Linked DNA regions of Puniceicoccus vermicola. The protein of the gene in region 1 interacts with the protein of each later gene in a pairwise test. Links are inferred from orthologs where the notes say so. Each region holds a gene or a part of one and is shown in the gene's direction. Other genes may lie near its edges.

Evidence for each region. Proteins that work in one complex are often made in the same cells at the same time.
Region 2: the proteins of panC (region 1) and H5P30_RS05470 interact in binary tests that used the Escherichia coli proteins (3 or more experiments, as listed by UniProt). The link is inferred for Puniceicoccus vermicola from one-to-one orthologs.

Annotation. Positions count from the first base shown.
Region 1 is NZ_JACHVA010000141.1:37,309-40,984, forward strand. Bases 425-3,203 are described here. They hold panC (pantoate--beta-alanine ligase), read left to right. Parts: upstream 425-1,282; coding sequence 1,283-2,125; downstream 2,126-3,203. Other genes in these bases: H5P30_RS21075 (LL-diaminopimelate aminotransferase), read right to left, coding at 425-990; nadB (L-aspartate oxidase), read left to right, coding at 2,174-3,203. Outside these bases: more of H5P30_RS21075, read right to left, coding at 1-424; more of nadB, read left to right, coding at 3,204-3,676. UniProt on the Escherichia coli protein: Catalyzes the condensation of pantoate with beta-alanine in an ATP-dependent reaction via a pantoyl-adenylate intermediate.
Region 2 is NZ_JACHVA010000047.1:37,333-41,212, reverse strand. The notes cover bases 201-3,183. They hold H5P30_RS05470 (NUDIX hydrolase), read left to right. Parts: upstream 201-1,419; coding sequence 1,420-1,947; downstream 1,948-3,183. Other genes in these bases: pyk (pyruvate kinase), read right to left, coding at 2,005-3,183; folE2 (GTP cyclohydrolase FolE2), read left to right, coding at 474-1,439. In the rest of the region: H5P30_RS05480 (aminopeptidase), read right to left, coding at 1-134; more of pyk, read right to left, coding at 3,184-3,429; H5P30_RS05460 (MBL fold metallo-hydrolase), read right to left, coding at 3,446-3,880.

The DNA of each region.
Region 1 (3,676 bases):
CTTCTTCGCATCGAAACCGGAGAAGCGGAGCGCTTCGACCAGTTTGCCCATACGACGAGAATACTTCGCAGAAATCTCCTGAGTAATCCAAGGACGGGACAAGGCAGCCTCACCAGCTTTCTGAATCGCCAGGAACTGTCCCGAGTCGGAATTATCTTTGACATGGCCGTAAGCCGAAACGATCAGAGGATTTCCGACGACGAAACCGATGCGCCAACCGGTCATATTGAAACCCTTTGAGAGCGAATGCAGCTCGATGGCCACATCCTTCCCTCCCGGGACCTGCAAAATCGATAGCGGCTCGCCTTCAAAAATGAGAGCCGCATAGGCTGCATCCTGAATGACGATGATCTCGTTCTTTTTCGCAAACTCGACTACCTCTTCAAAAAATTCCTTCGTCGCGGAAGCACCGGTCGGGTTGTTCGGATAGTTGAGGACCATCATCTTGGCCTTCTTGAGAACATCCGCAGGGACGGCCTTCAGGTCTGGCAAAAATCCATTCTCCTCCTTGAGCTCCATGTTGTAGACCTCGCCGCCGTAGTATTTGGCGTGAGTCCCCAAAACGGGATAACCGGGAGTCGTCATCAAAACCACGTCGCCGGGATTGATGAAGCAGGCGGGCAACATCGAGAGAGCGGTCTTTGAGCCGATCGAGTGCAGGATCTCGTTTTCCGTATCGAGACCGGTCACTCCGAAAACTTTTTCCATATAATGAGCGGCGACCTTTTTAAAGGACTCCGATCCATTGTCGGCATACCCCCGATTCTCGCTCAATGCGGCCTCGTGTTGCAGAGTCTGGACCACCTCCGGGTAGGCCATTTGGTCGGGCTCACCCACTCCCATATCAATGAGAGCCTTCTTGGGGTGCTCCTTCACCGCAGCACGCTTCGCCCGTTTAATCTTCTCGAACTTATAGATGGCAGTATCCTTGCCAAAGCTCTGACCCCCGATCCGATCGGAAAATTGCGACTGAATGAAAGATTCTTCCATGGTTTCAATTTTTTTAGCAAGAATCCAAACGAAGCAAGGAGGAATGAGAATATCCCCCAGTCCAAATCAATTTCTTTCCTCAAACCTTGAGGATTTCATTCCCGTCAATCTGTAAAGTAATTTTAGCCTGACTACTTTTACACTACCCAAACTCCTCACGAGAGTCGGACTCTCCTGACGGCAACATCCCCTCTTATAGGATCATAAATTAATCGTCATTTCGCCGGATACGGGCCTGCGCGCACGGTTTTGTTTGAAAAACTTACGAAATTCCCCTTTCTCTCAACAGCTTATGCAGGTCATCCGGTCCATTAACGAAATGCAATCGACTTCGATTTCCAATCGAAGCAAAGGCCAATTGATCGGTCTCGTTCCCACGATGGGAGCTCTTCACGAAGGCCATGCCAGCCTGATTGACACGGCAAAAGAAAAATCCGACATCACCATCGTTTCGATTTTTGTCAACCCGACCCAATTTGCGCCCAGTGAAGATTTCCAGCAGTATCCTCGCGAGTTGGAGCACGATCTGGCCCTCTGCGAAAAACATGGTGTCGACATCGTCTTCGCTCCCTCGGAGGAGGACATCTATCCGAAAAGCTACTCCACTTTCGTCGAAGAAAATGTAGTCAGCAAAGGTCTCTGCGGCATCTCCCGGCCAAATCATTTCCGCGGGGTCACCACGATCTGCGCCAAGCTTTTCAACATCGTCCGCCCGGATGTCGCTGTTTTCGGCCAAAAAGATGCCCAGCAGTGCGCCGTCATCCGGAAAATGATCGACGATCTCCAGATGCCGATCGAGTTGGCCATCTCACCGACGATCCGCGAAGAGGACGGTCTCGCCAAGAGCTCCCGCAATCAGTACCTCACGCCCGAGCAACGCAAGGATGCCGGATTGATTTTCAAAGCCCTGAGTGAAGGAAAGTCCCTCGCGGACAACGGAGTTCAAAGCGTGGATCGGATCATTGCCGAAGTCACCCACACCTTGGGAACGAGCCGACGACTCCGCATCATTTATGCCTCCATCGTCGATAAGATGATGATGCAGCCCGTCAAAGAGGTAAAGTCCGGGGAGTGTCTGATCGCTGTCGCCTGTTGGCTCGACCAAGTCCGACTCATCGACAATATTGAACTGTGATCTTCCCCTAGATCTCTACCCCTTCTCTACCTATTCTCTCTCCTAACATTGAAGACTTTCGAATTTGATGCCGTTGTCGTTGGCAGCGGAATAGCCGGTTTGAGTTTTGCACTCGGGCTCGCCTCACGAGGCCGCTCCGTCTGCATCGTCACCAAAAAAAATCGGGCGGAATCGAACACCAACTACGCTCAAGGCGGGATCGCCTGCGTAACCTCGAGCACCGACGATTTCCAGATGCACGTCGAAGACACCCTCGAGGCGGGGGATGGTCTCTGCAACCGTGAGGTCGTCAACCAGATCGTCCAAGAGGGTCCGGCACGCATCAAGGAGATGATCGAGATCGGGGTGGATTTCTCTCAACTTGAGGACGGACGGGTTTCTCTCGGCAAAGAAGGAGGGCACTCCAAGCGCCGTATTCTCCACGTAAAAGACGTCACTGGACGCGCCATCGAGCAAGCGCTGCTTCACGCGATCAACGAGCACCCCAACATCGAGGTGCGCGAGCACTGCATGGCGATCGACCTGATCACCACTCGGAAGCTCAAAAAGTTCGGATTCAACACGACCGATGAGGACAATCGGGTTGCCGGCATCTATTGCTTCAATGAAGCCGACCATTCTGTCTTCGCCCTCCGGACACCAGCCGTTCTCCTCGCCACAGGAGGGATCGGCCAAGTATACCAATTTACCACCAATCCGGACATCGCCACTGGTGACGGAGTCGCAATGGCCTACCGCGCCGGAGCCGAAATCCGCAATCTCGAGTTCGTCCAGTTTCACCCGACCGCCTTCTTCGCGCGCGACGGAAAACGCTTTCTCATCAGCGAAGCGGTCCGCGGCGAAGGCGCCATCCTCCGCAACAGTGACGGCGAACCCTTCATGGAGCGCTATCACCCACGCAAGGATCTCGCTCCACGCGATGTAGTCGCCCGTGCCATCGACTCCGAGATGAAACGTTCGGGGGCTGAGCACGTCTTCCTCGACATCACCTCCAAATCGAAGGAGGAGCTCGAAGAGCGCTTCCCCACCATTTACGCCCATTGCCGGGAGAACGGGATCCAGATTGAGAAAGAGCTGATCCCCGTAGTCCCCGCCGCCCACTACTTGTGCGGAGGAGTCGCTACCTCCCTCACGGCGGAAACATCGCTCAAGGGACTTTACGCTTGTGGCGAGGTAGCCTGCACTGGCCTCCACGGAGCCAATCGGCTCGCCAGCAACTCTCTCCTCGAGGCGCTCGTTCTCGCCCACAGGGGGGTCGAGTCCGTTGATCAGTTTTTATCCGATCATCCCGAGGAAATCCGTAACCTGCCGCCTTGGGTCGACGGGAACGTCAGCAACTCGGACGAGCGTGTCATTCTCTTCCACAACTGGAGCGAGCTCAAACGCACCCTGTGGGACTACGTCGGCATCGTCCGCACCACGAAACGACTCGAGCGCGCACGGGCCCGCATCCAGCTCCTTTCCCGCGAGATCAACGACTACTACTGGAACTTCCGGGTTGAACCGATGCTCCTCGAACTCCGCAACATGGTTCAGGTGGCCGACCTCATG
Region 2 (3,880 bases), on another replicon or contig:
CGCACTTCCCGAACCAAAGCAATGACCATCTCCTCCGGAATCCCTCCCGCGTCAATCAGGACATGCTCGCCCTTTTTCACGTTCACCGAAAACCCCGTGAGTCCCCGGGCCAATTCCTCATATCGTGGATCCATAGTCTCAGAGGTTGGGAATAACTACCGCAACGAGCAAGGAAAACGCGATTTCCCGAGCAGAGAGACCACGGCTCTGCGCCATTCGCAGTAAATGATATTTAACATTCTGCGCATAAATCTTGAATCTATCATTCCCCTACTTCGACATGCACACCCAGCAATCAATACCTTTTTAACCTGGTTTAATATATTGACACGGCAAACGTTCCCAAAACCTGAATGTCTGGCATGGGAGCTACCGATTCCACGACCGCCCTCCAAAAATCACTGTCTTTCCCGTTTGTCATCTCAGCGAACCCTGCCATAGTGAAACGTTTCGTTTCTATATTCCTCCGAGTTATGTCTTCCAGCGACGCATCGTCCACCGGCACTGAGCCAAAACCGCAAATGGGTTTCGACCCTTCGTTCCGGCCTGCCCAAGAATATGTCCAGGGTCTCCCCGACACCCAGAATCTCCGTGCGACCGAGATCCAGGGTGCACGCGTGGCCATTCAGGAAGTCGGCTCGTCGAACTTCCGGCTGCCACTGCGTTTCCGGATGGACGATGGTAGCATCACGACTCTCGAGGCCTCCATCTTCGGGGGAGTCAGCCTCAACGCGGACCGGAAAGGGATCAACATGTCGCGCATCATCCGGGTTTTTTACGAACACCGCGAGGAGGTCGTTGATTTTGGGATGATCCGCCGAGTCTTGGAGGACTACCAAAAGAAACTCGATTCCGAATCCGCACGTCTACGCATCTCTTTTTCGATGCCGACCCTTCAATCCAGTCTTCGCAGCGGACTCGAGGGCTACCAGTATTACGATGTGGTCATGGAAGGGCGGATCTCCGGACAAGGGGTCTACACCCGGATGCTCCAGATCGGCTTTGTCTACTCCTCGGCTTGCCCTTGCTCCTCGGACCTCTCCGAGCACGCCCGGGAAACCCGCGGAGTCTTTGCCATTCCGCACTCCCAGCGCAGTCGGGCCCGCATTCGCGCCGTCCCGAGCGAAGACGACACCATCACTCCCGAAGGCCTGGTCAAGGTTTGCCAAGAGGCTCTATCGACGGAGACGCAGTCCATGGTTCGCCGACTTGACGAGCAGGCCTTCGCTGAACTCAACGGAGCCTATCAGAAGTTCGTCGAGGACGCGGCCCGATTGGTCTACGCGGCCCTTGACGAAGTTCCAGGAATTGCCGCCTTCGCAGTCTCCTGCTCCCACCTCGAATCGCTTCACTCGCATGACGCGGTCGCCACGATCGCGAAAGGCCTCTCTACCGATCTTTCTGGAGGTATGGACAATTATGGCGAACTCATCTGCTGACAATGAATGGTTCGACGTGGTCGACGAAAATGACCGCGTCATCGGGAAAGAGACCCGCAGCCAGGTTCACAAAAAGAAGCTGCTTCATCGGGCGATTCACGTCTTTGTCTTTCGCTCCGACGGAGCCCTCTATCTTCAAAAGCGTTCCGCAACGAAAGATACCGCTCCCAATCGGTGGGTGAGTTCCTGCTCGGGTCACGTGGATTCCGGGGAGGATTACGAGACCGCCGCCCGGCGCGAACTCGGCGAAGAGCTGGGAATCGACGGCCAAAACGCCGATCTCGAGGAAATCCAAGCCATCTCCGCCGTTCGCGAGACTGGCCACGAGTTTGTTCGCCTCTACCAGATTCTCAATTACGACGGCCCAATCGTCCCGGATCCGGAAGAAGTTTCAGGAGGCGCATGGAAACAACCCGCGGAGGTCGATGCATGGATCGACCGGGCTCCGCGAGAATTTTCTCTCTCGTTTCTCTATCTCTGGGACTTGTTTCGCAAGCGAGGCGAGTAACAAACCACCTCTGCCCGGGGCTTTCGCCCCGGCAGAAAATAGAAAATCTGGCGAACCCTATTCCTGGGGATCGACTTGGCGCAGCTGCAGCCCATCGACCAGACGCTTGCGGCGAAGAACCGTGGTGATCAAAACCGCCCAGCTACCCACAGCGACATAGCCGTGCTCGGTGAGGAGTCGGAATGCACTCTGAATCGTGGTTTCCCCGTCCTCGGCAAAATCAATGAGAAACGGATGGACCCCGCGAATCAGTCGCATCTGCGGAACCAAATGAGGCTGATCCGTAAACGCGAAGATCGGCGTCCCCACTGGACGGAGAGAGGACACGGTCTGCGGCAGATTTCCCGCGCGGGTGAAAACAATCACGCTGGCGTTGTCCACATCCTCGGCCAGACGCGCGGCCGAGCGAACGAGTTTGCTCTTCGGATTCCGCAAATCCAATGGCACCCGAGTGGCCACATTGTCGAGTTTCTCGGTAGTCTCGGCGATGCGCTTGAAGACGCGGACACAGTCCAAGGGGAACTTTCCAACGGTTGTTTCCCCGGAAAGCATGATGGCATCCGTTCGCTCTGCGACCGCATAGGTGATGTCCGAAACTTCGGCACGGGTCGGCACCGGATTCTCGATCATCGACTCAAGCATATGAGTCGCCACGATCGCCGGCTTGCGCAAGCGGATACAAGTTGTCACCGCGCGCTTTTGGATCACCGGAAGATCCTCGTAGGGACACTCAATTCCGAGGTCCCCGCGAGCAACCATCAACCCATCTGAGGCACGGATGATATCGTCGAGATTCGAAATGGCCTGCTGGTCCTCGATCTTTGCAATGATCCGGGCCGAACTTCCTTTCTCGGACAGAACCCGCCGAAAGCTTTCTACATCTTCAGGTTCCCGAACAAATGATTGGGCAAAGAAATCCACTCCCGCCGCGACACTGAATTCAATATCCAAGTAATCTTTCTTGGTCAGAGCGGGGAGACTGACATGAGTGCCCGGCAGATTGATGTGACGGCGACTGCCCATCTTCCCTCCGATCTCGACCTCACACTGGAGGCGGCTCTCGGTCTTTTTGAGCACCTTGAAGCGAAGCAGTCCATTGTCCACGAGGATCGAACTCCCCTCCTTCAAGTCGTTGATCAGCCCGGGATAATTCACCTGAACCAGTGGCACATCAGGCTGCTCATCAGCATCTTCGGAGCAGGCGAGATCGAGCAAATCACCAGCCTTGAGTTGTAGTGGTTCAGAGACTTCACCGGTCCGAATTTCCGGGCCCTTGATATCGACCATAATCGCGATATCACGCCCCTCATCCTTTCCGGCCTCGCGAACGCGAGAAACGATCCCGGCCAAATCCTCGCGAGGAGCGTGAGCCATATTAATTCGGCAAATATCCACTCCCTCCCGAATCAAGGCGCGAAGCATTTCGGGCGTGTCGGTGGCGGGTCCGATCGTGAAAATAATTTTTGTATTTCGATGGTGCATAATCCGTATCTGCTAGTTAAGCGGGGTGCGGCGGAACAACAGTCATTTGCACCGCCGAGGGGCAGGATTCGCAGAAAGGGCCAAAGGTGTCTTCGACCAAATTGACCGCATTGCAATCACGGCTCAAATGTGAGAAAAAAAGTTGTTTCCAGCGAGGTTTTTCGACTGCTCGCAAAGCCTGCAATGTGGCCCGGTTGGAGAGGTGACCATGTCGGCTACGAATCCGCTGCTTGAGCGAATACGGCCGCTTCATATCATTCTCCAGCATATCCTCGTCGTAATTCGCCTCGATCACCAAGGTATCCGCTTCGGCAAGAACCGAGTAGACCGCTGGGGGCACATGTCCAAGATCGTTCACCCAAGCAAGATTGCGCCGTGGAGAAAAGAGATCATCCCGCCCCCAGGAAAAAAGGAAGCACACCGGATCATAAGCGTCGTGAGGAATCCCGAC